Regions from separate parts of the Streptomyces sp. NPDC017520 genome, predicted to be linked through region 2. Evidence: predicted binding sites of a transcription regulator. Region 2 holds the regulator's gene; the other holds the start of a gene.
What was found. The regulator HspR, encoded in region 2, represses chaperone genes until heat shock. The targets are predictions, from matches to a motif close to TTGAGNNNNNNNNNCTCAA.

Region 1 (15,634 bases), 260 kb from region 2:
GCGGCAGGGACTGGATGGTGACCCGCTCGTACCGCTCGATCTCGCTGACGGCCGCGCGCGCCACGTCGACCAGCGGGATCGGCCCGGCGTGGCCGTGGCCGTGCTCGGCGCCGGCGAGGACGAGCATGTTCTCGCTGTGGCGGCGCATGACCGTGGCCATGTGGTCCAGCTTGAACAGGGTGGCCAGGCGCTCCGGGTCCTGCTCGCGCTCCTCCAGGGCCTCGATGACGCCGAGCTGCCGCTCGACCAGTCCGAGGGTGCGCAGCGAGAGGTTGACGAAGGTGTGGTTGACCGTGTTCCTCAGCTGCTCCAGCTGGGTGGCCAGCTCGGTGGCCCGCGTCTGGAGTTCGGCCCGCTGGGTGACGAGGGTCTCGCGGCCCGCGATCAGCTTGGACCGTTCGCCGGTGAGGCTCTCGACGCGTCCGCCGAGGTCCTGGTGGAGGGTGGTGAGCCTGCCGTGCAGGGAGTTCATCGACCGGACGACCTGGGCGAACTCGTCGTTGCGGCCGGTGTAGCGGACCGGTTCGGCGCCCTCGGGGTCCTCGGCGAGGCGCGCGGCGCCGATGCGCAGGACGGCGAGCGGCTGGGTGAGGGTGCGGGCGACGGCGGTGGAGACGCCGACGGCGAGCAGGAAGCAGCCGCCGAGCAGGGCGATGCTCAGTTCGAGGGCGGTGACGTCGTCGTCGCGGAGGCCCTCCAGGTGCTGGACCTGGCCGGTGGTCAGGGCCGACTCGACGCTGCGCATCCGGTCGACGCGGGCGGAGAGCGCGGCCTCCAGCTTCCTGGGGCTGATCCTGCGCTCCGCCTCCGACAGCTCGGGTCGGTCGGTGAGGCGGGTGAGGTACTTCTCCGCGTTGTTGACCTCGGCTCCCGTGACGGTGGCGGAGAGCTTGTCGCGGGCCTCTGGGTCGGCCGCCTGGTCGAAGTCGGCCAGCGCGGCCAGCTCCCGGACGCGGGCCTGCTGGGCGGCGGCGCTCAGCTCGTCGCGTTCGCGGCCGGCCCGGGTGTCGCCCTCGTCCTGGGGCGCCACGGGGAGCCCGGTGAAGGGGTCCGTCTGAGCCTGCGGCTCGGGGCTCGGCACGGCGAGCGCTGCGAGGAGGAGCCCGCGGGTGGCGGAGGCCTGTTCGGACGCGCCGCCGAGGGTGAGCGGGGCCCGGCTGGCGTCGGCGGCGCGCGGCGGGGTCTTCTCCGCCAGTTCGGCGGCGATGCCGTGCAGCTTGGCGATGACGTCGGAGTACGCCTGGTGCGCCTCCAGGGCCGACCCCTTGCCGGTCAGCGCTGCCCGGCGCAGCGAGGGAACCGTCGAGAGGTCGCGGCGCAGGGCCGCGGAGGCCGCCTCGTGGATCTCGTCGATCTGCTGGTCGACGCGGGTGGTCCGGGCGGTGCGGTTCTTCGCGCCGTCGTCATCCTTCTCGTCGCGGCCATCGGCGATGTACGCGGTGATGGCGTCGCGCTCGTCGGCGAGGGAGTGCCCGAGGGTGACCGCCTGCTGGTTCAGCTCGGCGAGGGTGACCAGCCGCTGGGACTCGGTCAGATCAGCGGAGGCCCCGAGCACGGCGGGGGCGCCCGCCGCTATGACGATGACGCCGACGACCGCGACTCCGGCGACCAGTCGGCTGCGTACCCGCACGGTCCGCTTGTCCGCGCCGGGTGCCGGAGGCGTCGCCCCGGAACCGTCGCGCGTCGTGCCCTTGCTCCGCGGCCGCTTCTTCTGCACCGGTGCTCGCAATCTTGACTCGTCCACCCTTGAAGCAGAGGTGACGCACGGTCACATGGAAGGGCGCCCCGCTCCTGGTACGGCTTCTGACCATTCCAGCGCTTTTGAGAGGGGGGCGCGCATCAACCGCTCCGCCACTCGAAGGAGTGAACATCACTCTTGAGTTGGCGAACAAGTCTCCCCTGGTGCGCCCCTGACCATGCGTGGACCTTGGGGTGGAACTTCCGCTCCGCCTTTGGCAGGATGCCCGCCCGCATCGCTCCGGAGCCGTCCCTTCCGCCCTGCGCCCGCGTTTGACCTGCTGGTACAGGCCATTTCCGGTCGCGTGGGGAGAAGGTGAAGGGCTCGTGCAGACTGACGGTATGCGCATCGAACTCGCCACCGCGCCCGGAAGCCCCGAACGCCCCAACGAGGACTGGACCTCCGGGGCCCTTCCCGCGTCCGGCCAGGGCGGCGTACTGGTCCTGCTCGACGGCGTCACCCCGCCACCGGGGGACGACGGTTGTGTGCACTCGGTCCCGTGGTTCACCGCACGGCTCGGCGGCGCGCTGGTGGAACTGTCCGGTTCCCGCCCCGACCTGCCCCTGACCGAGGTCCTGGCCGAGGCCATCTCCCGTACAGCCGACACGCACCGAACCACCTGTGACCTTTCTCACGTACGGACGCCTCAGGCGACCGTGGTGCTGGCCCGCTGGGACGAACGCGTGATCGAACACCTGGTGCTCTCCGACTCGGCCCTGCTGCTGGAGTCCCCCGACGGCACGGTCCGGGCCGTCCTCGACGACCGGCTGGACCGGCTGCCGCCGGGCTCGCTCGCCTCGAACGAGATCGCCGATGCCACGGTGCGCAACAAGGAGGGCGGCTTCTTCACCGCGGCGGCCGATCCCGCGGTGGCGGCGCGCGCGGTGACGGGCAGCACCCCGGCGGCCGGCGTCCGGGCCCTCGCCGCGCTCACGGACGGCGCGACCCGGTGGACCGAGGTGTTCGGCGAGGGCGACTGGACGGACACGATGGGGCTGCTGCGGAAGGCCGGGCCGCAGAGCCTGATCGACCGGGTGCGGGAGCTGGAGACCGCCGACGCGGCGGCCGGGCGCGTACGGCTGAGGCACGGCAAGACGCACGACGACGCCACCGCGCTCCTGGTGGAGCTGGACTGAGCACGACGGACGGCGGGCGGAAGGCGGCGGGCGGCTCAGCTCTCGGCGCGGGCGTTCAGCTGGTGCAGGAGCCGGGCCAGCTCGGCGACCTCGGCCCGGTCCCAGTCGGCCAGTTTGCGCACGTAGCGCCCCCGGCGGGCGTCCCGGACACTGCGGAAGCGGGCCAGGCCGTCGTCGGTGAGGTGGACGAGCCAGGCCCGCCCGTCGGCCGGGTCGGGTTCGCGGGCCACGAGCCCGAGCTTCTCCAGGGAGTGCAGCTGGCGGCTCATGGTGGCCTTGCCGACGCCGAAGTAGGCGGCCAGCTCGGTGGCCCGCTGCCGGCCGGCCGCCTCCAGGCGGACGAGCAGGCCGTAGGCGGCGGGCTCCAGTTCGGGGTGGACCTCCCGGGCCATGTCGCCCGAGGTGGCGCGCGCCCGGCGCAGAAACACCGCCAATTCTCGCTCCAGTGCCAGAAATTCGTGGTCCACACCACTTCCGTCCGTCGCGCCCGGCTCCGGCTCGCTGTCGTTCCCGCGCACGTCAGTACCCCTCGTACGGTTTCCTGCCGATGAAAGCTTCTTCCGCGGCCGGTCAATGCCGCAGTTCGGCCAGTATTTCGCAGGAGTAGACCAACGGCGGCGGCCTGGTCCCCCTCCGCACCCCGGGTCTACGTGCGTAGCGTCACCGACGACAGCTAATGACATGGGCACACCATATCGGGCAGCCAACCCGGCCCCCTCTATACACGCCGTGTATACGCTCTATGTATAGTCCTCGGCGTACCGCACACCTGTGCGGAATTTCCCGCGCAGAGGAGTGATGTGTCGTGCCCAGAAAGATGCCGTTGTCCAAGATGGGGTTGACCGCGGCGCTGGTGACGGCGCTCACACTGGCGGTGAGCGGCTGCTCCATGGACACCACGGCGCCGGGCTCGGCACGCGGCGAGGCGGCCCCCGACGCCAAGGGCTCCTTCGGGCCGGTGAACTGCCGCAAGGCCAAGTGCATCGCCCTGACCTTCGACGCGGGCCCGGGCAAGGACACCCCGAGGCTGCTGGACATCCTGAAGGAGAAGAAGGTGCACGCCACCTTCTTCCTGCTGGGCAAGCACCACGTCATCAAGCACCCCGACGTGGTGCAGCGCATCGAGGACGAGGGCCATGAGGTCGCCAACCACACCTGGACGCACAAGGTGCTGACCGACCAGAAGCCGGACGAGATACGCGCCGAGCTGGAGAAGACACAGCTGGCCATCGAGAAGATCACCGGCAAGAAGCCCCGGCTGATGCGCCCGCCGCAGGGCCGCACCGACGACACGGTCTCGGACATCAGCAAGGACCTGGGGCTCTCCCAGGTCCTGTGGAGCGCCACCGCCAAGGACTACTCGACGAACGACTCCGCGCTGATCAAGAAGCGGATCCTGGACCAGGCGAGCAAGGACGGCGTCATCCTGCTGCACGACATCTACAAGGGCACCGTCCCCGCCGTGCCCGGGATCATCGACGCGCTCCAGAAGGACGGCTACACCTTGGTGACCGTCCCCGAGCTGATGGCCCCGGCCGTGCCGGAGCCGGGCACGATCTACCGCCCCTGACCGGCACGCGCGGCACGCGGAACGGCCCGCCCCCGTTGGGAAGCGGGCCGTCCGTACCGGTCGGGCACCCGGGGCCTCTCGTTCGGATCAGGCCGGGCTCGCGCGGTCCGTCACAGCGTGGCGGTCAGGCCGCGGCCGGGATCCTGTCCTCCACCCGGGCCGACGCCGGGGCGAGGGCGATCTCCAGCACCTGGCGGACGTCGGTGACCGGGTGGACGTCCAGCTTCTCCAGCACCTCGGCCGGGACGTCGTCCAGGTCGGCCTCGTTGCGCTGGGGGATCACCACGGTGGTGATGCCCGCCCGGTGGGCGGCCAGCAGCTTCTGCTTGAGGCCACCGATCGGCAGCACCCGTCCGGTCAGCGACACCTCACCGGTCATCGCCACATCCGTACGGACGAGGCGTCCGGAGAGCAGCGAGGCCAGCGCGGTCGTCAGCGTGATGCCGGCGCTCGGGCCGTCCTTGGGGATGCCGCCCGCCGGGAAGTGGATGTGCACGCCCCGGTCCTTGAGGTCCGCGACCGGCAGCTCCAGCTCCGCGCCGTGCGACCGCAGGAAGCTCAGCGCGATCTGCGCCGACTCCTTCATGACGTCCCCGAGCTGACCGGTCAGGGTCAGTCCGGACGCCCCGGTCTCCGGGTCGGCGAGCGACGCCTCGACGAAGAGGACGTCACCGCCCGCCCCGGTCACCGCGAGCCCGGTGGCCACGCCCGGCACCGCGGTGCGGCGCTCGGCCGGGTCCTGGGCGGACTCGGGCACGTGGTGCGGGCGGCCGATGAGGCCGCGCAGATCCGCGTCGGTCACCGCGAACGGCAGCTCGCGGTCGCCCAGTTCGTGCTGGGCCGCGACCTTGCGGAGCAGCCGGGCCACCGCCCGCTCCAGATTCCGTACGCCCGCCTCGCGGGTGTACTCGCCGGCCAGCTTGCGCAGCGCCGACTCCTCCAAGGCGACCTCGTCCTTCTCCAGGCCCGCCCGCTCCAGCTGGCGCGGGAGCAGGTGGTCCCGGGCGATGACGACCTTCTCGTCCTCGGTGTAGCCGTCGAGGCGGACCAGCTCCATGCGGTCGAGCAGGGCCTCCGGGATAGCGTCGAGCACGTTGGCGGTGGCGAGGAAGACCACGTCGCTGAGGTCGAGCTCGACCTCCAGGTAGTGGTCGCGGAAGGTGTGGTTCTGGGCCGGGTCGAGGACTTCCAGGAGAGCGGCGGCCGGGTCGCCCCGGAAGTCGGAGCCGACCTTGTCGATCTCGTCGAGCAGGACGACCGGGTTCATCGAACCGGCCTCCTTGATGGCCCGCACGATACGGCCGGGGAGCGCGCCCACGTACGTACGCCGGTGGCCGCGGATCTCCGCCTCGTCCCGGACACCGCCGAGCGCGACCCGGACGAACTTGCGGCCCATGGCGTGTGCGACGGACTCGCCGAGGGAGGTCTTGCCGACGCCGGGCGGGCCGACGAGGGCCAGCACCGCGCCGCCGCGGCGACCGCCCACCACGCCCAGCCCCCGGTCGGCACGGCGCTTGCGCACCGCGAGGTACTCGGTGATGCGCTCCTTCACGTCGGCGAGGCCGGCGTGCTCGGCGTCCAGGATCTGCTGGGCGCCGCGGATGTCATAGGCGTCCTCGGTCCGCTCGGTCCAGGGCAGTTCGAGGACGGTATCCAGCCAGGTGCGGATCCAGGAGCCCTCGGGCGACTGGTCGCTGGACCGCTCCAGCTTCTCGACCTCCTTGAGCGCGGCCTCGCGGACGTGCTCGGGGAGGTCGGCGGCCTCGACCCGGGCCCGGTAGTCGTCGGACTCGTCCTCCGGGTCGCCGTTGAGCTCGGAGAGTTCCTTGCGCACGGCGTCCAGCTGGCGGCGCAGCAGGAATTCGCGCTGCTGCTTGTCGACGCCGTCCTGCACGTCCTTGGCGATGGATTCGGCCACGTCCTGCTCGGCGAGGTGCTCGCTCAGCCACTGGATGGCGAGCTTCAGCCGGGCGATCGGGTCCACGGTCTCCAGGAGCTGGACCTTCTGGGCGGTGGTGAGGAACGGCGAGTATCCGGAGTTGTCGGCGAGCGCGGAGAGGTCGTCGATCTGCTGGACCCGGTCCACGACCTGCCAGGCGCCGCGCTTCTTCAGCCAGCTGGTGGCGAGCGCCTTGTACTCCTTGACCAGCTCGGCGGCGGATCCGGGCAGGGGGTCGGGGGCGGCGGTTTCGAGCACGGTCCCCTCGACCCAGAGCGCCCGGCCGGGCCCACTGGTCCCGGCGCCGATGCGGACCCGGTCGCGGGCCCGGATCAGTGCGCCCGGGTCGCCGTCCGACAGACGTCCGACCTGCTCGACGGTGCCGAGGACACCGGTCCCCGTGTACGTCCCGTCGACCCGCGGGACCAGCAGCACCTGGGGCTTGCCCCCGCCGGGACGGGCGGCGGCCTGCGCGGCCTCGACGGCGGCGCGCACCTCGGTGTCGGACAGGTCGAGCGGCACCACCATGCCGGGCAGGACGACCTCGTCGTCGAGCGGCAGCACGGGCAGGTCGATCGGTGTGAACGCCTCGGACTCGTGAGTCATGATCTCCCCTTCGGCAGGCAAGTTGAGCTATGTGGACTCAATGCTCCTGAGCCGCCGAATGTTCCCCACCGCTTGTTCGCTCTGAGCGATCAGACGCTCCCGAGGCGGCTCCGCACCACCCTTCACGCTTTCCCGACGGGCGGGCCCCGGGGCGGTCCTCCGTCTGTGGAGCGCCACCGGGCGGGCCGTTGTTCCCCACCCCGGAAGAGGGAACTCGCTGGCCCTCGGTCCGGGCGGCGGGCCAGGATGACGGATACCGACCGCTACAACCGGAGACCGGAGAGCCAGACGATGCCCGCGATGCACCCGATGCGCGCCATGCCCGCACGCGACCCGTTGCCGACGCGTTCCGTCGGCACCCCCGTCGTCCTCGACCGCCGCGAGGGGCCCTTCGGCGAAGTCGTGCTGCGGGAGCGCGGGGAGCACTTCGAGATCATCGCCAACGGCTGCTTCCTGATGGACACCTCCGACGGGCGCTCCGAGCGGCTGCTGATCGACGCCGCGCTGGCCGCCCTGCCCGCCGAGCGCACCGGCCCCTCGGTGCTGATCGGCGGCCTGGGCGTCGGGTTCTCGCTGGTGCGGGCCGCCGAGGAGGAGCGCTGGGGCCGGATCGTGGTCGTGGAGCGGGAGCAGGCGATCGTGGACTGGCACCTGACCGGGCCGCTGGACCGGATCTCCGGGCCGGCGCTGGCCGACCCCCGGACCGGGATCCTCCACACGGATCTCGTCGCCCACCTCCGTACCACCACGGAGCGTTACGACGCCCTGTGCCTGGACATCGACAACGGGCCGGACTGGACCGTCACGGAGGACAACGGAAGCCTCTACTCCCCCGCCGGCCTGGCGCACTGCCACGACCGGCTGGCGCCGGGCGGAGTGCTCGCCGTCTGGTCCGCGCAGCCGTCGCCGGCCTTCGAACAGGCCTTGCGGAATGCCGGGTTCAGCAGGGTTCGGACGGAAGAGGTGGCCGTTGCCCGAGGTGTGCCCGACGTGGTCCATCTCGCACTTCGGGCGGTCTGAGCGGACGGCCTGAACCCCCCTCCCGGTATGCGCGGACCGGCCGTGGCACGGGTCAACCGGCACAAGGTCAACGATCCGGCCGCCCGGTCGGCGTGGACGTGCACGTCCGGGGCAACACCCTGCGTAGCCGGGAGCCCTCCGCTGCCTTTACGCTGCTGACCGGTACACGGAATCACTCACCGAAATCCACGAGCGAAAACCGTGCCTCCGGGGGAATGGCTCCCGCGAGAACGGGCAGGGGCGGGGCGATGGAACAGACACACACCACCCACAACGGCGTCGCGGCCACCCCGGGGGCTCAGCGCCGGGTGCTGGTCGTCGAGGACGACCCGACGATCGTCGACGCCATCTCCGCCCGGCTGCGGGCGGAGGGCTTCCTGGTCCAGACCGCGCTGGACGGCCCTGCGGCCGTGGACGCGGCCGAGGCCTGGCAACCCGACCTGATGGTGCTCGACATCATGCTTCCCGGCTTCGACGGCCTGGAGGTCTGCCGCCGCGTGCAGGCGCAGCGTCCGGTACCGGTGATGATGCTCACCGCGCGCGACGACGAGACCGACATGCTGGTCGGGCTCGGGGTCGGCGCCGACGACTACATGACCAAGCCGTTCTCCATGCGGGAGCTGGCCGCCCGGGTGCACGTGCTGCTGCGCCGGGTGGAGCGGGCCGCGCTGGCCGCCGTCACCCCGCGGAGCGGAATACTGCGTCTGGGTGAGCTGGAGATCGACCACGCGCAGCGCCGGGTCCGGGTGCGCGCCGAGGACGTCCACCTCACGCCGACCGAGTTCGACCTGTTGGTCTGTCTCGCGAACACCCCGCGCGCGGTGCTCTCCCGGGAGCAGTTGCTGGCCGAGGTGTGGGACTGGGCGGACGCCTCGGGCACGCGCACGGTCGACAGTCACATCAAGGCGCTGCGCCGGAAGATCGGCGCGGAGCGGATCCGTACCGTGCACGGTGTGGGCTACGCCCTGGAGACCCCCGCGCCATGACGCGGCCAGGGTCCGGACTGCGGCCCTTCTCGATCAAGGCCAAGCTCGGCACACTCGTCGTGGTCTCGGTGTTCATCACCACGGGGCTGCTGATCGTCGCGTTGCGGACCCGTACGGAGTTCCGCTTCATCACGGTGTTCTCGGTGATCGCCACGCTGCTGATCACCCAGTTCGTGGCGCACGGTCTGACCGCGCCGCTGGACGAGATGAGAGCGGTGGCCCGGTCCATCTCGCACGGCGACTACACCCGCCGGGTGAGCGGCGCCGGGCGGCGGGACGAGCTGGGGGACCTGGCGCAGACGATCAACCGCATGGCGGACGATCTGGAGGCGGAGGACCGGCATCGCAAAGAGCTGGTCGCCAATGTCAGCCATGAGCTGCGCACCCCCATCGCGGCGCTGAGAGCCGTGCTGGAGAACGTGGTGGACGGGGTGTCCGCCGCCGATCCGGAGACGATGCGCACGGCGCTGCAACAGACGGAGCGGCTGGGCCGGCTGGTCGAGACGCTGCTGGACCTGTCGCGGCTGGACAACGGGGTGGTGGCGCTCAAGGCCCGCCGTTTCGAGGTCTGGCCCTATCTGTCGGGCGTACTGAAAGAGGCCAATCTCGCCGCCTCCCACCGACGCCTGTCGTCGGGTTCGGGCAATCACTCCCGTACGGACGTCCACCTGCATCTGGACGTCTCGCCGCCGGAGCTCACGGCGCACGCGGACGCCGAGCGGCTGCACCAGGTGGTCGCCAACCTCATCGACAACGCGGTCAAGCACAGCCCGCCGCACGGCCGGGTGACGGTGCTCGCGCGGCGCGGGGACCGTCCCGAGTCGCTGGAGCTGGAGGTCGTCGACGAGGGGCCCGGTATCCCGGAGGCGGAGCGCCACCGGGTGTTCGAGCGCTTCAACCGGGGCCAGGTGCCCTCCCCGCACGGTCCGGGAAGCGACGGCGGTACGGGGCTGGGGCTGGCCATCGCCCGTTGGGCGGTCGATCTGCACGGCGGTCGGATCGGGGTGGCCGAATCCGCGAGGGGCTGCCGCATCCAGGTCACCCTCCCGGGAATCCCCGAGCCGCGCGGTTGACGGCGCGGTTGACATAGGGTCGAACCGGAAGGGCACGTTCACCCGTGGCCTGCCAGCAGGGGCCTCGAAGGGGTGCGGCCGGATGGCCGTATCCTCGGTCCTGCGTACCCGAAGTGCAGTGGAACCTCGCTTGTTTCCCGCCATTTCCTGCGCCGAAACCCGCCTTCCGATGTGATGTGCACGACGAAGCACCGGCCCGGCCTGCAAGGAACGGTTCGGGGGGCGTAGCCTTGATTTCCGCTGTCCATCACCTTGTGAAGCGGAAGAGGGCGGTTGCCGCCGTGTCGTCTCAGTCCCCCAGTAACTCGAGCATCTCGACCGATCAAGCCGGCCCGGGTACGAACCCGGCCGCCGCGTTCGGCGCCAATGAATGGCTCGTCGACGAGATCTACCAGCAGTACCTCCAGGATCCCAGTTCGGTCGATCGCGCCTGGTGGGACTTCTTCGCCGACTACAAGCCGGGTGCCTCCGGCACGGCGGACAAGCCCGTTCCCGGCGTCGCACCGGTGACCGGGGCGCCCGCCGCCCCGGCCGCGGCCGCGCCCGCCCCGGCGGCCGCCCCGGCTCCGGCGAAGGCCGCGCCCGCAGCCGCTCCGGCGGCTCCCGCGCAGCCGGCCCCCGCCAAGGCGGCCGCCCCGGCGGCCGCTCCGGCCCCGGCGAAGCCCGCGGCGGCGAAGCCCGCCGCCGCGCCCGCCAAGGCCAAGGCGGACGATTCCACCGAGGCCCCGGCCGGCCCGGAGTACGTGACGCTGCGCGGCCCCTCGGCCGCCGTCGCGAAGAACATGAACGCCTCGCTGGAGCTGCCGACGGCCACATCCGTCCGCGCGGTCCCGGTGAAGCTGCTCTTCGACAACCGCATCGTCATCAACAACCACCTCAAGCGCGCCCGCGGCGGGAAGATCTCCTTCACGCACCTCATCGGGTACGCGATGGTGCAGGCCCTCAAGGCCATGCCGTCGATGAACTACTCCTTCGCCACGAAGGACGGCAAGCCGACCCTGGTCAAGCCGGAGCACATCAACCTGGGTCTGGCCATCGACCTGGTGAAGCCGAACGGCGACCGCCAGCTGGTCGTCGCGGCCATCAAGAAGGCCGAGACGCTCAACTTCTTCGAGTTCTGGCAGGCGTACGAGGACATCGTCCGGCGTGCCCGCATCGGCAAGCTCGGCATGGACGACTTCTCCGGCGTCACGGCCTCGCTGACCAACCCCGGCGGCATCGGCACCGTCCACTCGGTGCCCCGCCTGATGCCCGGTCAGGGCCTCATCATGGGCGTCGGCGCGATGGACTACCCGGCGGAGTTCCAGGGCACGTCGCAGGACACCCTGAACAAGCTCGGCATCTCGAAGGTCATGACGCTCACGTCGACCTACGACCACCGGGTCATCCAGGGCGCCGCCTCCGGCGAGTTCCTGCGGGTCCTGTCCCAGCTGCTGCTCGGCGAGAACGAGTTCTACGACGAGATCTTCAAGGCGCTGCGGATCCCCTACGAGCCGGTCCGCTGGCTCAAGGACATCGACGCCTCGCACGACGACGACGTCACCAAGGCCGCGCGGGTCTTCGAGCTGATCCACTCCTACCGGGTCCGCGGCCACGTCATGGCCGACACCGACCCGCTGGAGTACCACCAGCGCAAGCACCCCGACCTGGACATCACCGAGCACGGCCTCACCCTGTGGGACCTGGAGCGGGACTTCGCGGTCGGCGGGTTCGCCGGCAAGACGATGATGAAGCTCCGCGACATCCTCGGCGTGCTGCGTGAGTCGTACTGCCGCACCACCGGCATCGAGTTCATGCACATCCAGGACCCGAGCCAGCGCAAGTGGCTCCAGGACCGCGTCGAGCGCGCGCGTCCGAAGCCCGAGCGCGAGGAGCAGCTGCGCATCCTGCGCCGGCTGAACGCGGCCGAGGCGTTCGAGACGTTCCTGCAGACGAAGTACGTCGGCCAGAAGCGGTTCTCGCTGGAGGGCGGCGAGTCCGTCATCCCGCTGCTCGACGCGGTCATCGACTCCGCCGCCGAGGCCCGCCTCGACGAGGTCGTCATCGGCATGGCCCACCGCGGCCGGCTGAACGTGCTGGCGAACATCGTCGGCAAGTCGTACGCGCAGATCTTCCGCGAGTTCGAGGGCAACCTCGACCCGCGCTCGATGCACGGCTCCGGCGACGTCAAGTACCACCTGGGCGCCGAGGGCACCTTCACCGGTCTGGACGGCGAGCAGATCAAGGTCTCGCTGGCCGCCAACCCCTCGCACCTGGAGGCGGTCGACCCGGTCCTGGAGGGCATCGCCCGCGCCAAGCAGGACATCATCAACAAGGGCGGCACGGACTTCACGGTCCTGCCGGTCGCGCTCCACGGCGACGCGGCCTTCGCGGGCCAGGGCGTCGTCGCCGAGACGCTCAACATGTCGCAGCTGCGCGGCTACCGCACCGGCGGCACCGTGCACGTGGTGATCAACAACCAGGTCGGCTTCACCGCCGCCCCGGAGTCCTCGCGCTCCTCGATGTACGCCACCGACGTGGCGCGCATGATCGAGGCGCCGATCATCCACGTCAACGGCGACGACCCGGAGGCCGTGGTCCGCGTCGCGCGGCTCGCCTTCGAGTTCCGGCAGGCGTTCAACAAGGACGTCGTGATCGACCTCATCTGCTACCGGCGCCGCGGTCACAACGAGACCGACAACCCGGAGTTCACCAACCCGCAGATGTACACGCTGGTCGACAAGAAGCGCTCGGTGCGCAAGCTGTACACCGAGTCCCTCATCGGCCGCGGCGACATCACGCTGGAAGAGGCGGAGCAGGCGCTCCAGGACTTCCAGGGTCAGCTGGAGAAGGTGTTCGCCGAGGTCCGCGAGGCCACCTCGCAGCCGGCCGCCCCGCACGTCCCGGAGCCGCAGGCCGCGTTCCCCGTGACCGTGGAGACGGCCGTCTCCGCCGAGGTCGTCAAGCGGATCGCCGAGTCGCAGGTCAACATCCCCGAGTCGATCACCGTCCACCCCCGTCTGATGCCGCAGATGCAACGTCGCGCGGCCTCCGTGGACAACGCGACGATCGACTGGGGCATGGGCGAGACGCTGGCCATCGGTTCGCTGCTGATGGAGGGCACCCCGGTCCGGCTCGCCGGCCAGGACACCCGCCGCGGCACGTTCGGCCAGCGCCACGCGGTCCTGGTCGACCAGGTCACCGGCGAGGACTACACCCCGCTGCTGTACCTGTCCGACGACCAGGCCCGGTACAACGTCTACGACTCGCTGCTCTCGGAGTACGCGGCGATGGGCTTCGAGTACGGCTACTCGCTGGCCCGTCCGGAGTCGCTGGTCATCTGGGAGGCCCAGTTCGGTGACTTCGTCAACGGCGCGCAGACCGTCGTGGACGAGTTCATCTCCTCGGCCGAGCAGAAGTGGGGCCAGACCTCCGGCGTCACGCTGCTGCTGCCGCACGGCTACGAGGGCCAGGGCCCGGACCACAGCTCCGCCCGCCCCGAGCGCTTCCTCCAGATGTGCGCGCAGGACAACATGACGGTCGCGATGCCGACCCTGCCGTCGAACTACTTCCACCTGCTGCGCTGGCAGGTGCACAACCCGCACCACAAGCCGCTGATCGTCTTCACCCCGAAGTCGATGCTGCGTCTGAAGGCCGCGGCCTCGTCCATCGAGGAGTTCACCACCGGCGGCTTCCGTCCGGTGATCGGCGACGCTTCGGTCAAGCCCGAGAACGTCCGCAAGGTCGTCTTCTGCGCGGGCAAGCTGTACTACGACCTGGACGCCGAGCGGGAGAAGCGCGGCGACACGGAGACGGCGATCATCCGGCTGGAGCGCCTGTACCCGCTGCCGGGTGCGGAGATCCAGGCCGAGATCGCGAAGTACCCGAACGCCGAGAAGTACCTGTGGGCCCAGGAGGAGCCGGCGAACCAGGGTGCGTGGCCGTTCATCGCGCTCAACCTGATCGACCACCTGGACCTCGCGGTCGGCTCGGACGTGCCGCACGGCGAGCGCCTGCGCCGCATCTCGCGGCCGCACGGCTCGTCCCCGGCGGTCGGCTCGGCCAAGCGCCACCAGGCGGAGCAGACGCAGCTGGTCAACGAGGTCTTCGAGGCCTAGGACCACGCGGCAGCCGTACGAGCTGTTCGTACGCCACAGGGACCCGGTTCCGCGCTCGTCGCGGGGCCGGGTCCCTGGCGTATCCGGCGTGATCGACGTGTTCGGCGTCTCCGGCGTCTCCGGCGTTCAGGAGGGCGTCCGCGCCTCGATATCCTGTGCGCATGTACTTCACGGACCGTGGCATCGAGGAACTGGAGAAGCGGCGCGGCGAGGAGGAGGTCACCTTCGAGTGGCTCGCCGAGCAGCTGCGGACGTTCGTCGATCTCAACCCCGACTTCGAGGTGCCGGTCGAGCGCCTCGCGACCTGGCTGGCCCGGCTGGACGACGAGGACGACGAGGACGCGTGACCTGCCTGCTCTAGGTCCTGTCGTCGAACTCCCGCCGTCGCCCGAAGGGCGGCCCTGCGGGGTCAGGTGCGTGCTCTCGGTGTGCCGGGCGCAGGTCCGCGTACTGGACGTACTCGGGCGTGTGCCCGGTGCGGCGAGAGTGCGTGCATGGCGCCGCGGGGCAGGCGGGAGTTCGACGACAGGGCCTAGGGGGCTTCCGCGCCCGCCCTGGCCCGCTCGTACGCGAGTCCCAGCGCTCCCTGCGCCAGCAGCACCGCCCCGGCCGCCGCCCAGCCGCCACTGCGGCGACGGGCGCCCCACAGCAGGAGCGGGAGCCCGGCCGCGAGCTGGACGGCGGCGACGGCACGGGCGCGGGGGCCGCGTACCCACGGGCCGATCCTGCTGCTCTCGACCGCGTCCAGTTCGACGCGTACGGCATCGCGCCAGCCGGCCCACTCGACGCGTTCCACCTCGCGCTGCACCGCCGCGACGCTGCGCAGCCGGTCCGCGCTCTCGCCCGGTGAGAGCCCGGCGGGCAGAGTCAGACCGGTGCGGGTGAGAACGGCGAGCAGTCCCCGCAGCCGGGCGTCCGCGTCGGCGTCCGGATCGGGGCGGGTCAGCTCCTCCAGCGCCTGTACGTCCAGCACCGGGTCGAGGCCGAGCCGGACCGCGAAGGTGCGCATGGCCTCGTCCTCGCCCACCGGGGTGCCGTCGGTCAGCCAGACGTAGCCCACGGGGCGGCGGAACCCGGCGGCGAGCGTGAATCCGGCCCGGTCGGCGTCCCACCACAGGGCGAGCACCGGCCAGGTGGAGCCGACCGCGAGCGCGGTGGCCCAGCCGCCGAGGACCCGGTCCACCGGCTCGGGGTCCTGCTCGGTGCCCCCGTTCCAGGGTTTGCCCTCCGGGACGAGCACGCTCCACTCCTCACCCGCGCGGGCCAGCAGCATCTGCTCGCGCAGCAGGTGGGCGAGCGGCCGTACGGTCTCGGGGTCGGCCCGGCACAGCAGGAGGGCCCCGGTGGATGTCGCGTTCATGGCTCACACGCTAGGGCAATTTGCCCGTACTTGATCTATTTATGAGCATTTCTCTCCCTGCCGCCCCCTCCCGCCCCCCTTTGACTTCGCTCATCCGCGATATATCGTG
Region 2 (15,634 bases):
ACCTGGAGGCCCGTACCGTGCTCCGCCACGAGGACAGCCGCTCCGGCAAGGGGGCCCGCCCCGGCCAGGGAGACGGCACCGGCCCGGGGGTCTGACCCGGCCAGGGGGCCCGCCCCGGCCAGGGGGCCCGCCCCGGCCAGGGGGACGGCACCGGCCAGAGGGTCCGACCCAGCCAGGGGGCCCGTACCGGCCCGGGGGTCCGTTCCAGCCCGGGGGTCCGCCCCGGCCAGGGAATCCGCCCCGGTCACGCCGCCCGCTCCCGGCCCCGGCCCTGGCCCCGGTTCCCGGCCGCGTCGGGGCGGCCCTGCCCCGGTCCGGCCCCGTCGCCACGCGCGTCACGCGCGTCACGCGCGTCACCCGGAGCGCCGCCCGGAGCGCCGCCGCCCGGAGCGCCGCCGCCCCCGCTCTCCTTCCGGCGCGCGACGCAGAGGTCGTACAACTCGTTCAGGGGGGCGGAGCCGCCGTCCTCCACCTCGCCCGTACGCGCGCTCCGCGCCGGGATCGTCGGCGCGAGCACCACACCGGGCCGCTCGCGCAGCACCGCCAGGTGTTCCCGGACGACCGGGCTTGCGAGCGCACCGGGCGGCAGCGACGGCGCGACGCCCACCAGCGCCCGGGTGGTGTGCAGCGCGACCATCAGCGGTGTGTCGGCGACGCCGAGGGCGTACCGGCCGACGAAATTCATGGTGGCGGGATGGACCAGGATCAGATCCGCCCATTCCGCAAGTTCGACATGCGGCACGTCGACGCCGGAGAACGCGTTCCAGTCGTCGATGAATACTTCTTCTCCGGAGAGCACGGCCACCGCGTCCCGCGAGACGAACCGGCACGCGGAACGCGTCAGTGCCACTCTCTTCTCCACGTCGGGAAAGGAATTCCCGAGCCAGTTGATCCAGAACGGCAGGAAGGCGACGCCGAGGGCTCCCGTCCCCACGACGAGAACGCGCTCGAAGTCCCGTTGCTGTTCCTCCACGACGCCTCCTGTGTGCGCGTTGGGGCCGGGGCCCGGCCGGAGCGTGCGCTCCGGCCGGACCCCGCGGCTCACTCCGAAGAGAGCCTGGTCAGCACTTGTTCTCGACGGTCTTCGCAGCGAGCGAGCCGAGAGCGGCGGCGCACTGCTGCGAGGAACGCGCGCTGATGATCGTGGCGCGGATCGCCCACGGGATGGTGGGGCTGAAGGCCGGCGCGGCGTCCTTGCCGTCGTGCAGGCCCAGTTCCTCGGCGGAGGTGTAGGCGGTGTAACCGTCGAACAGGTCCTGCTCGGTGACGTTCTGCATCAGATTTCTCTCCATGAAAGGAAATTGACTACCAGTCATCTCGCGATGCCCGGCGTCCGTTGCGGACAGAAAGAACAATGGACCGCGACACCTGGCCCGCACCATTGACTCTTGCGGCATTGCCGCAAGCGACAGTTCCCCGCACACGAAGGAGGGGATAGAACTACGAGGGTGAACACACCTGACGCAGAACAGCCTCCGGCAGAGCGGCCCGCGCTGCGGGCGCTGCTCTCGTACGCGCGTCCGCACCGCGGCGTCCTCCTCACCGTCCTGGCGCTGACCCTCCTGGGCAGCGCCGCCGGCCTCGCCCAGCCGCTGGTCATCCAGTCGGTCCTGGCGAAGCTCATGACGGGCGAGGGACTGCGGGACGACCTCCTCCTGCTGTCCGGCCTGCTGGTCGCCTCCATCGGGCTGACCTGGGTGCAGGCCTGGCTCAGCGAGCGGACCGCCGAGCGGGTCGTGCTCCAGGTCCGCCGCGGGCTCATAACGCGCCTCGTACGCCTGCGCACCGCGGAGTTGGACCGTGTCGAACCGGGGGGCCTGACGACCCGCGTCACGTCCGACAGCACGCTCGTCCAGCACGCGGCCACGGGCGGTCTCATCCAGCTCGTGGACGGCTCGATCCATCTCCTGGCCACGATCGTGCTGATGGGCATCGTCAGCCTGCCGCTGCTCGGCATCACCTCCGCCGTGCTGGTCGTCGTGGGCATCGCGATGGGTGTCGTCATGCCCCGCATCAAGCGGGTGACCACCGAGGCGCAGACCTCCGTCGGCGAGATCGGCGCCGCGCTCGACCGGTCGCTCGGAGCGGCCCGGACCGTGAAGGCCAACGGCGCCGAGGCGAAGGAGACCGAGCGGGCGACCGACGCCGCCGAACGCGCCTACCGGGCCGGCCTCAAGGGGGCCCGGTACCACGCGCTGATCGCCGTGCTCGCCGGGCTGATCGTCCAGGCGTCCTTCCTCGCCGTCATCGGCTTCGGCGGCGCGCTGGTCGCCATGGGCACCCTCGAACTCGCCGCGCTGATCGGCTTCCTGCTCTACCTGTTCAACCTGGGCGGCCCGGTCCTCTCGCTCGTGGGCGGAACCACGGCCCTCCAGCAGGGACTCGGCGCCCTGGCCAGGATCGAGGAGGTGCGGTCCATGGCGGCGGAGGACGACGTGGACGGTACGCCGCCGGTGCCGTCCGGCCCACCGCCCCGGGTCACGGTCGACGGCCTGACCTTCGCCTACGAGGGGCGCACCCCCGTCCTGGACGGCACGAGCTTCATCGCACCGGCGGGCAAGGTCACCGCGATCGTCGGCCCGTCAGGCAGCGGCAAGACGACGGTGTTCTCCCTGATCCAAAGGTTCTACGACAGCGAGACCGGCCGCATCCTGCTGGACGGCACCGACATCCGCACCCTTGCCCGGGCCGAACTCCGGCGCCGCATCGCGTACGTCGAGCAGGACTCACCGATGCTGGCCGGCACGCTCCGGGAGAACCTCCTCTACTCCGCGCCCGACGCGAGCGACGAGGCCGTCGCCGACGTGCTCCGCAGGACCCTGCTCGACGACTTCGTCTCCTCCCTCCCGGACGGTCTCGACACGGCTGTCGGCTCCCGCGGCCTGGCGCTCTCCGGCGGCGAGCGCCAACGGCTGGCGATCGCACGGGCGTTGCTGCGGCGCCCGCAGGTCCTGCTCCTGGACGAGGTCACCGCTCATCTCGACGGGCTCAGCGAGACGGCGCTGCGCAGGACGGTGGAGGAGGCGGCGCGGGACTGCACGGTATTGCTCATCGCCCACCGGCTCTCGACGGTCACCTCGGCCGACCGACTGGTCCTGTTCGAGAACGGCCGGGTCAGCGATCACGGACGGCACGAGGAGCTGCTGGAGCGCAGTGCCCTCTACCAGGACCTCACCGCTACGCAGTTGACCCCCGCAAGCGCGGCCGCCCCCGCACCTCGCTGAGCACGAACATCTCGGGCCGCTGCCGCGCCCCTGCGAGAATTCCGTGCGCCGCCCCCGGCGGAACCGAACATCCGCACGCCGAACATGTCCTCACCGAACACCCCCCTCAGCACGACCGAAGGGTTCAAGGATCCAGATGACCGACACCACTCCCACTCCCCTGCCTCTGCCCGCCGCGACGGAGGACGACCACTACGGCGAGATCGCCGTCGAACTCCTCGGCGAACAGCGGGAGAAGCTCGTCGTGAGCGGCGAGCGGATTCCCACGATCACCATCGTCCGCGCGCCCGAGGCCGAGGTCGACGACCACATCGTCATCGGCACCCGGGACCCCCGGCACCTCACGATCACCGTGGACGGAGAGCCCGCGACGATAAAGCCCGCCAAGGGCAGGCTGCGGAGGCAGACCTACCGGGTCGACGTCAGCTGCGCGGGCACCCGTTACCGGCTCGTCCCGGACTCGATCCCCGGCAGCCGGCTGACCCGGGACGGGAAGCACCTCGGGGACTTCTCGTCGGACGGCGACCGCCGGGTGATCGCCGAGTGGCGCGAGGACGCCGGGACCGTCGAACCGCTCGACGCGGCCATCGGCTACGCGCTGTCCGCGGCGTTCGGCACCGGCGGCCAGCCCATGTGGATGATGCTGGTCGACGCGGTCAGCACGGCCCTGCCCGGCTGAGGACCCGGCCGGCGGCCCGGCCGCTTCCGGGGCCGGGCACACGAGAAGTCCCCTGCGGGAAGCGATTCCTCCCGCAGGGGACTTCGGCCGTCGCACTCCGCCCGGAGGCCGAGCACCGGAGGGTCAGGTCACGGACGCAGGCCCCTGATGTCCTCCGCGTACAGGTTCGACACGATCGCGGCCTCGAACCTGGACTTCAGATGCAGCTTCCGCACGATGCTCGACGTATGCGCCCGGACCGTCCGTTCCGTGATGCCGAGTCTCCGGGCGAGCCAGCGGTTCTGCTCTCCGCCGCCCAGCAGCGCGAGCACCTCGCGCTCGCGCTCCGTGAGCGTGGTGAAATCCAGTACCTGTCGGTCGATCATCGTCGTCACAGCAGCCCCCTAGTTGTGATCATCCACTGTTGTCAGTCTGTTGTCGGTCTGTAGTCCGTCTGTGGTCAGTCTGTTGTCCGCCCCGCGTCCGTTCCTCGCCCGACCGGGACTACCTGCACCTTTACCCTTCGATTACCCTTTCCCTCACCAGTTCGGCGGCTGCGTGGCATCTGACCCATGCCCCAGCCATCAGTTCGACGGGCGCCCGGCATCTGACCCATGCCGGCGCGCCGACAGTTGTTGTGCGGCACGCGGGGGGCGGCAGCAGTGAGCGACGGAAGTCTGTCCATACTCGGTATCGACGCGACGGAGGAACGCGTCTATCGGTACTTCCTGCGCAATCCAGGAACCAGCACCGAGGACATCGACATCCTCCTCCACCGCCCGCGTGAGGAGGTGGAGAAGGCCCTCGCCCGGCTCGACGAACTGTGCCTCCTGCGGACCGACGAACACGGCGGAGCGACGGCGACCGATCCGGAGACCGCGATCGAGCGGCTCACGGAGATGCGCCTGCGCGAGCTGCACGAACAGCTCCACCAGGTCACCAGGTCCCGGCATCTGGTGTCCGACCTGACTGCCGAACAACAGGCCCGCCCCCTCGCCGGACAGGGCGTGGAGCGGCTCGAAGTCCTGCGGCACATCCGCGACCGGATCGACGACCTGGCCTTCTTCGCCCGGCAGGAGATCCTCTCCGTCGAGCCGTACACCGCGCTCACCCCGGAGAACATCGCGCACGCACGCCCGCTCGACATGCGGTGTCTTCGCCGCGGCGTGCGGATCCGCAGCGTGGTGCTGCGGGAGGCGCTCGACCACCCGCCCACCGTCGCCTACCTCCGTGAGCTCAGGGCCCAGGGCGCGTCGATCCGGGCCGCGGACGACCTGTCCGAGCGCATCCTCGTCTACGACCGCCGAACGGCCCTGGTGCCCGTGGACCCGGCCGACACGTCGAGCGGCGCACTGGTCACCCAGCAAGCCGGCCTCGTCTCCAACATCCTGGCCCTGTTCGAGAAGATCTGGACCGAGGCCACGGACCTCGCCGCCCTCATCGACACCGGCCCCGCGCCGACGGGCGTGCTCTCGGAGATGGAGCAGCGTGTCATGGAGGAGATGTGCCGGGTCGCGAAGGACGAGACGGGCGCCCGGAACCTGGACATCTCGGTACGGACGTACCGCCGTCACGTCGCCGACGTCCTCCGCATCCTGGACGCGACCAGCCGCCCGCACGCGGCCCTGCTGGCCCGCGAAAGAGGCTGGATCTGAGGCCCGGCACACGGAAGAAGAAGTGAGGGGCCGTCAGTCCGGAGCCCTACGGGGCTCAGGCCCCGTCGGTCCGGAGCCCTACGGGGCCTGCCGTCCCTCCAGCGTCCGTCCCTCCAGCGTCCACCCCTCCAGCGTCCGGCCACTCAGCGCCTCTGCGCAGCGTTCCCGCACCTCGTGCTCCCCGCCGCCCCGGATCAGGACCGTGATCCGGTCCTCCTCGATGCGCTGGGCGCACTCCCAGTGCGCGGGCAGCATCCCGAGGAGCCGGAGCACGGCCGTCCCGGCGGGCGCGGCGTGCGCGCCGACGCGGACCGCCACGACCTCGACGGGGTCGTCTACTGCCAGCCGTTGACGCACTTGGCCTTGCCCCTGTCCGGTCCGTGAATCTTCGGCAGCGGTACGCCGCAGAGAAGCCCGGCGACCGCGGCGTTCCCCTCCGCGAGCGCTTGCGAGATCCCTCCGGGCAACGTGGCCGGCCCGCCGTGCAGGGACACTGCCCCCGTCTCCGTCCCCGTACCGGCGTGGGCCGGGACGGCGGCCGCCCCGACGACCAGCCCCAGGATCATTCCCCCGGTACCGACCATCCTCCCGGTGAACGCGCAGACGCCCATGTGTTCCTCCCCGTACGTCAGGTGTCCTGCCGGCTTCCCTCGCCGACGCCCATAAGCTTGCCAGTGACACGTGCCCATGACAGGGGTGATCACTGTCAACTTGCTGCATATGCCGGGCTACTTGGTGCCAACCGTATTCCGCCGCAGCACTCCGGAGGTTTTCGGCCACCTGAGGACGCGCGGCGACCGGGCGACGCGGGGACACACGACGACGGGGCCGGGAGAGCGTCATCCGCTCTCCCGGCCCCATGGCTCACGCGGGGTCCGGCCGACTCACGTCAGCCGTGTCCGGTCAGTCCGTCGGCCGCTTCGGCTTCGGCCGCCAGACCACCAGCGCGCTGGTCTGCTGCACGTCCTGGTACGGCACGAGGTCCCGACGGTACGAGGCGTGCACCTGGGCCTCGCGCTGCTGGAGGGCGACCGCCGCGCCGTCCACCGCCGCCGAGAGCTCGGCGACGCGCTGCTGGAGGGCCGCGACCTGGTTCTCCAGCTCGATGATCCGCTTGATGCCCGCGAGGTTGATGCCCTCGTCCTGCGACAGCTGCTGCACGGTGCGCAGCAGCTCGATGTCGCGGGCCGAGTAGCGCCGGCCGCGCCCGGCCGTACGGTCCGGGGAGACCAGGCCGAGACGGTCGTACTGGCGCAGGGTCTGCGGGTGCAGGCCCGAGAGCTGGGCCGCGATCGAGATCACGTACACCGGTGTCTCATCGGTCAGCTGGTACGGATTGCGTCGACGGCCGTCCATCTCAAGCTCCCTTCGCAGCCTGGAACAGTTCCGCCCGCGGGTCCTCGTCCGCGGTCGCCTTCCGGTAGGCCTCCAGGGCGTCCCTGGCCTCCTGGCCCAGCTCCCTGGGGACCGCGACCTCCACGGTGACCAACAGGTCGCCGCGGGTGCCGTCCTTGCGCACCGCGCCCTTGCCCCGGGCGCGCATCGTACGCCCGTTGGGGGTGCCGGCGGGAAGCTTCAGGGTGACCGGGGGGCCGCCGAGGGTGGGGACCTTGACCTCGCCGCCGAGCGTCGCCTCCGGGTAGGTGACGGGCACGGTGACCGTGAGGTTGTCGCCCTTGCGGCCGAAGACCGGGTGGGCGTCGACGTGGACGACGACGTACAGATCGCCGGCCGGACCGCCGCGTTCGCCCGCGCCGCCCTTGCCGCGCAGCCGAATCCGCTGGCCGTCGGAGACGCCCGCCGGAATCCTCACCTGCATGGTGTGCGCCGACTTCGCCCGGCCGCTTCCCTTGCAGACGTCGCAGGGGTCCTGGGCGATGAGGCCCCGGCCCTTGCAGTCCACACAGGGGTCGGTGAGCGAGAAGCCGCCGCCGCTGCCGCGCGAGACCTGGCCGGTGCCGACGCAGGTCGGGCAGACCCTGGGGGTGCCGTTCTTGTCGCCGGTGCCGGAGCACGCCTTGCAGGGCGCCTGGCTGGACATCCGCAGCGGGACCGTGGCCCCGTCGACCGCCTCGGTGAAGCTGAGCGTCACCTCGGACTCGATGTCCTGGCCGCGCTTCGGCTGGACCCGGGTGCCCGTGCCGCCGCGGTTGAACAGCCCGCCGAAGACGTCGCCGATACCGCCCCCGCCGCCGAAGCCGCCGCCCGCGCCGCCCTGTCCACCGCCCGGGGCGCCGCCTCCGAAGAGGTCGCCCAGGTCGAAGTTGAAGTTGCCGCCGGCACCACCGGGGCCGGGGCGGAAGCCGCCGTTGCCGAAGAGGGCGCGCGCCTCGTCGTACTCCTTGCGCTTCTTGGGATCACCCAGGACGTCGTTCGCCTCGGAGATCTCCTTGAAGCGCTCCTCCGCCTTGGCGTCACCCTTGTTGGCGTCCGGGTGGAACTCGCGGGCGAGCTTCCGGTACGCCTTCTTGACCTCGGCGTCGGTGGCGTCCTTGGGGACGCCGAGGACCTTGTAGTAGTCCTTCTCGACGAAGTCCTTCGTGCTCATCGACGTCCCTCCTTCCGGACGATCGGCCGAGCGGCCGGCCCGTGGGCCGGCCGCCGGGCCGGTCGGTGGGCACCGTGGTGGTCAGACGCGTTGCCGTCAGACCTCCTCGGTGCCACCGCTCTCCTCGTCGTCTGTCTTCTCTTCCTTGGCCGCGGCGGGCGTGGCGCCCGGCTGCGGCTCGGCGACGGCCACCCGCGCGGGGCGGATGGTGCGCTCGCCGATGCGATACCCCGGCTGCAGGATCGCCACGCAGGTCGTCTCGGTGACGTCCGGCGCGTAGCTGTGCATCAGGGCCTCGTGGATCGTCGGGTCGAAGGGCTCGCCCTCCTTGCCGAACTGCTGGAGGCCCAGCTTCGCGACGGTGGTCTCCAGCGATTCGGCCACCGACTTGAAGCCGCCGACCAGCTCGCCGTGTTCCCGCGCGCGGCCGACGTCGTCGAGGACGGGCAGGAGCTCGGACAGGAGGTTCGCGACAGCGATCTCCTTGACCGTGACCCGGTCCCGCTCGACGCGGCGGCGGTAGTTCTGGTACTCGGCCTGGAGCCGCTGGAGGTCCGCGGTGCGCTCACCGAGCGCGGTGCGTGCCTGGTCCAGCTGTGCGGTCAGACCGACGGTCGGGTCGAGGTCCCCGGCCGGGGCCGCCGCCTCCTCCTCGGAGGAGTCGGCAGCCTTCGGCTCGGCGTCATCAGGGGTGGCGCCGGAGGGGACGTCGGGCTTCTCCTCAAAGCCCGGAGTCTCCTCGGTCACGCCGCACCGCCCTTGGTGTCCTTCTCGTCGTCCACGATCTCGGCGTCGACGACATCGTCGTCGGCCTTGGCCTGACCGTCGCCCGGGGCGTCGGCGCCCGGGGTCGCACCATCGGCCTGGGCGTTGGCGTACATCGCCTGGCCCAGCTTCTGGGAGACGGCCGCGACCTTCTCGGTGGCCGTGCGGATCTCGGCGGAGTCCTCGCCCTTGAGCTTCTCCTTCAGCTCGGCGACAGCGGTCTCCACCTCCGTCTTCACGTCGGCCGGGACCTTGTCCTCGTTGTCCTTGAGGAACTTCTCCGTCTGGTAGACGAGCTGCTCGCCCTGGTTGCGCGACTCGGCGGCCTCGCGGCGGGCGTGGTCCTCCTCCGCGTACTTCTCGGCCTCTTCGCGCATCCGGTTGACCTCGTCCTTCGGCAGCGAGGAGCCGCCGGTGACGGTCATCTTCTGCTCCTTGCCGGTGCCGAGGTCCTTGGCGGCGACGTGCATGATGCCGTTGGCGTCGATGTCGAAGGCGACCTCGATCTGCGGCACACCGCGCGGGGCCGGCGGCAGACCGGTCAGCTCGAACATCCCGAGCTTCTTGTTGTACGCCGCGATCTCGCGCTCGCCCTGGTAGACCTGGATCTGCACGGACGGCTGGTTGTCCTCGGCCGTCGTGAAGATCTCGGAACGCTTGGTCGGGATCGTGGTGTTGCGCTCGATGAGCTTGGTCATGATCCCTCCCTTGGTCTCGATGCCGAGGGAGAGCGGGGTGACGTCGAGGAGCAGGACGTCCTTGACCTCGCCCTTGAGGACACCGGCCTGGAGCGAGGCGCCGATGGCGACGACCTCGTCCGGGTTCACACCCTTGTTGGCCTCCTGGCCGCCGGTCAGCTCCTTGACGAGCTCGGCGACGGCGGGCATACGGGTGGAGCCACCGACGAGAACGACGTGGTCGATCTCGGAGAGCTGGATGCCCGCGTCCTTGATGACGTTGTGGAACGGGGTCTTGCAGCGGTCCAGGAGGTCCGCGGTCAGCTGCTGGAACTGCGAGCGCGTGAGCTTCTCGTCCAGGTGCAGCGGGCCCTCGGCGGACGCCGTGATGTAGGGCAGGTTGATCGTGGTCTCGGTCGAGGACGAGAGCTCGATCTTCGCCTTCTCCGCGGCCTCGCGGAGACGCTGGAGAGCCATCTTGTCCTTGGACAGGTCCACGCCGTGCCCGTTGGCGAACTGCTTCACCAGGTAGTCGACGACGCGCTGGTCCCAGTCGTCACCACCGAGGTGGTTGTCACCGTTGGTGGCCTTCACCTCGACGACGCCGTCGCCGATCTCCAGGAGGGACACGTCGAAGGTGCCGCCACCGAGGTCGAAGACGAGGATCGTCTGGTCGTCCTTGTCGAGGCCGTACGCCAGCGCGGCGGCGGTCGGCTCGTTGACGATGCGCAGGACGTTCAGGCCCGCGATCTCGCCGGCCTCCTTCGTCGCCTGACGCTCGGAGTCGTTGAAGTACGCCGGGACGGTGATGACCGCGTCGGTCACCTTCTCGCCCAGGTAGGACTCGGCGTCGCGCTTCAGCTTCTGCAGGATGAAGGCGCTCATCTGCTGCGGGTTGAAGCTCTTGCCGTCCAGGTCGATCTTCCAGTCAGTGCCCATGTGGCGCTTGACGGAGCGGATGGTCCTGTCGACGTTGGTGACCGCCTGGCGCTTCGCGACCTCGCCGACGAGCACCTCGCCGTTCTTGGCGAAGGCGACGACGGACGGCGTGGTCCTGGCGCCTTCGGCGTTGGTGATGACGGTGGGCTCGCCGCCTTCGAGAACGCTGACGACGGAGTTAGTCGTGCCCAGGTCGATGCCGACCGCACGTGCCATTTCAATTCCTCCAACTGACTACTTGAGTGGATCTGACTCAAGAATGCATGACGCCGACGCCCGAGTCAACAGACCTGAGTCTCTTACGCTCAACTTAAGTGCTCACAGAGAGCACACCCAGGGCACGTCCACTCCGCACCCGCCCCTCTCGGCCACCCCACGACCGCACCCGCGCACGCCACACCCCGCGCGCACCACCCACCCCACCGTCTCACCGTGGGATCGTTCTGTCACAAATTGCCGCGAGACGGTCGCAACCGTCACCGACCGGCAGGTTTCACCGTGGATCGTCACACCATCGAACCTCGAACCCCGGGCGGGCGCGATGCAGAACGCGAGGAAGCCGCGCGTACGGCGGAAGAACCAGAGAAGCCAGAGAAGCCAGAGAAACGAGAAGAGCCAGGAGGGCCGGAAGAGCCGGAAGGGCCGGAAGGACCAGCAGGGCAACCAGATCCAACAGGCCCACCCGGTCCAGCAGGTCGAGCAGGTCCACCAGGGCCAGCAGGGCCAGCAGGGCCACCGGGTCCACCAGGTCGAGGCACCGCGCCACCCGCTCCCACATCCGTACGCGGCCCCGCACCCACGCCAGCCCCTACCCTCGCCCCCGCCCCCGCCCCCGCCCCCGTACCCGACAGGGACAGGGACAGGGACGGTCAGGGGCCAGTTCCCCTCGCCCCCCATGGCACACCTGGCCGGCCTCGCCGACCGGGCCGGGCGGCTCGCGGACCGCTTCCTCCCGCGCACCCCCGCCGAACGCGTCCTGGACCTGACTCTCGGCACCGCCCTGCTGGTCCTGACCGCCCCCGCCGTCGCCGCGGCGGCCCTCGCCCTGAGCGTGCGGCGCGCCCCGGGCGGCGTCTGGGACCGCCGGCCCCGGACCGGCCTGGGCGGACGGGTCTTCGAGCTGCGCACCCTGCCCACCCGGAGGCTCCGGGTGGACCTGTTCTCCCGCCTGCCCCACGTCGTACGCGGCGACCTCTCCCTGGTCGGCCCCGCGCCACTGGCCCCGGGCGACCCACGGGCCACCAGGCCCGGCGCCCGGCAGTGGCGGCAGGAGCTGCGGCCGGGGCTCACCGGCCTCGCGCAGGTGCGCGCCCGCTCCGGCATGCCGTGGGACGACCCCGCTCTGCTGGACCAGCACTACGCAGAGCACCATGGAGTGGTGCTCGACCTGGCGATCCTCGCCGAAGCCGTACGCGGTCCCCTGCGGACGCGGCTCCGGACGGCCCGTCGGACCAAGGCACACCTGAGCGACGCAGATCACCGACGACCCGGCTACAGCACGGTGGAATAAGTGGATAGTGTCAGCACAGACTAATTAAGTTACTGCTTAGTAGTAGTGGGCAGTAGTAACTGGATCCCGCTCTCGCAGGCCCGAGGAGCCCCGAAATGCAACTCGCCGCGATCATTGTGTCGCTGGTGCTGACGGTCGTCGGCGTTGCGCTCATCACCCGAGCCGTCGCGCAGATCTACCGCTTCGTCCGTCTCGGACAGCCGGTACCAGCAGGCAGCCGCACCGACGACCCCAAGCAGCGGACGATCACCCTGGTCAAGGAGTTCCTCGGCCACACCCGGATGAACCGGTGGGGAATCGTCGGCTTCGCCCACTGGTTCGTCGCCATCGGCTTCCTGACGCTGCCGCCCACGCTGCTCCAGGCGTACGGACAGCTCTTCCAGGCCGACTGGGTGCTGCCGATCATCGGCGGCTGGCTGCCGTTCGAGATGTACATCGAGTTCATCGGCCTGATGACGGTCGTCGGCATCGTGGCCCTGATGGCGATCCGGCTGCTGAACCTGCCCTCCCGGGCCGGCCGCAAGTCGCGCTTCGCGGGCTCGAAGGCCTGGCAGGCGTACTTCGTCGAGTACATCATCCTGATCATCGGCCTCGCGATCCTGGTGCTGCGCGGCCTTGAGGGCGCGATCCACCACGTCGAGAGCTACGACGCCGCGTACTTCGTGTCGTACCCGCTGGTCCTCGCCTTCGAGGGGCTGAGCCTCGGCACGCTCCAGACGCTCATCTACCTCACCGCGATGATCAAGATCGGCACCTCGCTGATCTGGATGATCACGGTCTCGCTCAACACCAACATGGGCGTCGCCTGGCACCGCTTCCTCGGATTCCCGAACATCTGGTTCAAGCGGAACGCCGACGGCGACGTCGCGCTCGGCGCGCTCCAGCCGATGACGTCGGGCGGCAAGGAGATCGACTGGGAGGACCCGGCCGAGGACGCGGTGTTCGGCGTCTCCCAGGTCGAGCAGTTCTCCTGGAAGGGCATCCTCGACTTCTCCACCTGCACCGAGTGCGGCCGCTGCCAGTCCCAGTGCCCCGCGTGGAACACCGGCAAGCCCCTCTCTCCCAAGCTCCTGATCATGTCGCTGCGCGACCACGCGCACGCCAAGGCCCCCTACCTCCTGGCCGGCGGCGGCAAGGACATGGAGGGCAACGAGAAGGCCACCGAGGAGCAGCTCAAGGACGTTCCCGCGGCCGCCCTCGCCGAGGCCGAGCGCCCCCTCATCGGCACCGCCGAGGAGAACGGCGTCATCGACCCGGACGTCCTGTGGTCCTGCACCACCTGCGGCGCCTGCGTCGAGCAGTGCCCGGTCGACATCGAGCACATCGACCACATCGTCGACATGCGCCGCTACCAGGTGATGATCGAGTCCTCGTTCCCGTCCGAGGCGGGCACGATGCTCAAGAACCTGGAGAAGAAGGGCAACCCCTGGGGGCTGGCCAAGAAGGCGCGCGTCGAGTGGACCAAGGAGGTCGACTTCGAGGTCCCGATCGTCGGGAAGGACGTCGAGGACCTCACCGAGGTCGACTACCTGTACTGGGTCGGCTGCGCGGGCGCCCTGGAGGACCGGGCCAAGAAGACGACCAAGGCCTTCGCGGAGCTGCTGCACATCGCGGGCGTCAACTTCGCGATCATGGGCGGCGACGAGAAGTGCACCGGTGACTCCGCCCGCCGCCTGGGCAACGAGCCGCTGTTCCAGCAGCTCGGCCAGGAGAACGTGGCCATGCTGAACATGGCGTACGGCGAGGACGATGAGGACACGACGACGAAGAAGCCCAAGTCGTCGAAGAAGATCGTCGCGACCTGCCCGCACTGCTTCAACACGATCGCGAACGAGTACCCGCAGCTCGGCGGCGAGTACGAGGTCATCCACCACACGCAGCTGCTCCAGCACCTCATCGACGAGGGCAAGCTGATCCCGGTGACCCCGGTCGAGGGCCTGATCACGTACCACGACCCGTGCTACCTGGGCCGTCACAACAAGATCTACACCCCGCCGCGCGAGATCATCGCGAAGGTCCCGGGGCTGCGGAACGAGGAGATGCACCGCCACAAGGAGCGCGGCTTCTGCTGCGGCGCCGGTGGCGCCCGGATGTGGATGGAGGAGCGGATCGGCAAGCGCGTCAACAACGAGCGCGTCGAGGAAGCCCTCGCCCTCAACCCGGACATCGTCTCCACCGCCTGCCCGTTCTGCCTCGTCATGCTGACCGACTCCGTCAACGGCAAGAAGAACGACGGCCAGGCCAAGGAGTCCATCCAGGTCGTGGACGTCTCGCAGCTCCTCCTGGAGTCCGTGAAGACCCCGGCCGATCCGGCCGGCGAGTCGGAGCAGGTGGACGCGCCGGAGCCCGAACCGGCAAAGTGACGTAACGCGTCGACGCGATGAGCGGCCGGACCTGCCTCGGGGGCAGGACCGGCCGCTTCTTCGTGGGGCACAGCGGCCCCGCCCGCCGGACGTGACGGCCGCCGCAGGCCAACTGTGAACTCGGACATGTACGCGACGACGTATCTGGAGCATCATGTGCCCCGGAGCCGCCCGGCCACGGGTCGGGTCGGAAACCCCGCGCCGGCCGAAGGCGGACAGCGAACGCCGAAGGCGGCCAGCGAACAGCAGGCGGCGGGCGGCGGGCGGCAGCACACGCCGGACAACGAACGAGCGACGAACGAGGCCCCGTGCGCCCACGCACCACGCACCCGAAGGCAGCGGTCACCACCAGGGCGACGGCCGCCCTCGCCGCGGGCTGCGCCGGTCTGCTGCTCTCCCTCACCGCCTGCGAAAGCCCCTCGGCCACCGACGCACTCTCGTCCGCCGACGCACCCTCGTCCGCCACCACCTCCGGACCCGCCTCCGCGTCCGGCGCCAAGAACGGCGACACCCCGCCGAAGGCGCACCCCCCGACCCGGGCGGACACGGCGCGCACCCCCGTACCGCGAGGATCCGGCAGCCGCGTCCCGTACGACTTCAACGGCGACGGCCACCGAGACCTGGTCATGGACGACCTGGTGAAGGCGCCCGGGGAAAGCCAGGGCGACGACGCGGGCATCGGCGTCGTCTACGGCTCCGAGGACCGCGACCGCCCCCTGGACCCGGCCGCCCGGCAACTGCTGAGCGCCCGGGCGAACGCGGCGAAGTCCGGCGACACCCTGCCCGCCGCGTTCGACGCCGAGTCGGCCTGCGACCTGGACCGGGACGGCTTCACCGACCTGATCGTCTCCACCGACCCCCCGTACAACGGCGTCGGCGCCCCGCCCGTCCCCCTCCAGATCCTCTTCGGCTCCCCGCAGGGCCTGACGGGCAAGGCGGTCACGGTACGCATCCCGCGGCAGGCCCGGTTCGGCAACGACTGGCCCGAGCAACCGGTCTGCGGCGACTTCGACGGCGACGGCAAGGCCGACCTCGCGGTCACCGCCGGCACCGGCCAGGTCACCTTCCTGCACGGCCCCTTCACCCGCGCCGGGGCCCCGCGCAGCGCGGAACTGCTCCCCGACGGCGGCCCGTACCTCTACGCCCCCGAGCCCGGGCCCGACACCGACGGGGACGGCTACGACGACCTCGTCGCCGCCGCCCGCCCGCACGCCCCCGGCCAGGCGGCCAGGGGCACCCTGCTGCTCGGCTCCGCGCAGGGCCCGGCCCGGCCGGGCGGCGCCTACGCGGTCAGG

Region 1: lon (endopeptidase La) is a predicted target of HspR. The motif match lies at 7,012-7,030, and genes of this name have one in related genera.

What each region holds. Positions count from the first base shown of each region.
Region 1 covers NZ_JBIRKB010000001.1:389,484-405,117, reverse strand. The annotation lists gene ACH4KB_RS01855 (nitrate- and nitrite sensing domain-containing protein) at 1-1,717, opposite strand, end outside; gene ACH4KB_RS01850 (hypothetical protein) at 2,080-2,874, shown strand; gene ACH4KB_RS01845 (MarR family winged helix-turn-helix transcriptional regulator) at 2,910-3,392, opposite strand; gene ACH4KB_RS01840 (polysaccharide deacetylase family protein) at 3,692-4,444, shown strand; gene lon (endopeptidase La) at 4,569-6,989, opposite strand; gene ACH4KB_RS01830 (spermidine synthase) at 7,299-8,009, shown strand; gene ACH4KB_RS01825 (response regulator transcription factor) at 8,258-8,995, shown strand; gene ACH4KB_RS01820 (ATP-binding protein) at 8,992-10,068, shown strand; gene ACH4KB_RS01815 (multifunctional oxoglutarate decarboxylase/oxoglutarate dehydrogenase thiamine pyrophosphate-binding subunit/dihydrolipoyllysine-residue succinyltransferase subunit) at 10,350-14,165, shown strand; gene ACH4KB_RS01810 (DUF6104 family protein) at 14,327-14,512, shown strand; gene ACH4KB_RS01805 (hypothetical protein) at 14,698-15,525, opposite strand.
Region 2 covers NZ_JBIRKB010000001.1:126,787-142,420, reverse strand. The annotation lists gene ACH4KB_RS00675 (hypothetical protein) at 1-248, opposite strand, end outside; gene ACH4KB_RS00670 (flavoprotein) at 245-973, opposite strand; gene lxmA (lexapeptide family class V lantibiotic) at 1,062-1,277, opposite strand; gene ACH4KB_RS00660 (ABC transporter ATP-binding protein) at 1,449-3,224, shown strand; gene ACH4KB_RS00655 (hypothetical protein) at 3,361-3,903, shown strand; gene ACH4KB_RS00650 (helix-turn-helix transcriptional regulator) at 4,032-4,268, opposite strand; gene ACH4KB_RS00645 (helix-turn-helix transcriptional regulator) at 4,545-5,537, shown strand; gene ACH4KB_RS00640 (hypothetical protein) at 5,616-5,894, opposite strand; gene ACH4KB_RS00635 (hypothetical protein) at 5,873-6,148, opposite strand; gene ACH4KB_RS00630 (heat shock protein transcriptional repressor HspR) at 6,441-6,893, opposite strand; gene dnaJ (molecular chaperone DnaJ) at 6,895-8,085, opposite strand; gene grpE (nucleotide exchange factor GrpE) at 8,182-8,832, opposite strand; gene dnaK (molecular chaperone DnaK) at 8,829-10,682, opposite strand; gene ACH4KB_RS00610 (hypothetical protein) at 10,960-11,202, opposite strand; gene ACH4KB_RS00605 (sugar transferase) at 11,362-11,976, shown strand; gene ACH4KB_RS00600 (heterodisulfide reductase-related iron-sulfur binding cluster) at 12,072-14,339, shown strand; gene ACH4KB_RS00595 (FG-GAP repeat domain-containing protein) at 14,648-15,634, shown strand, end outside.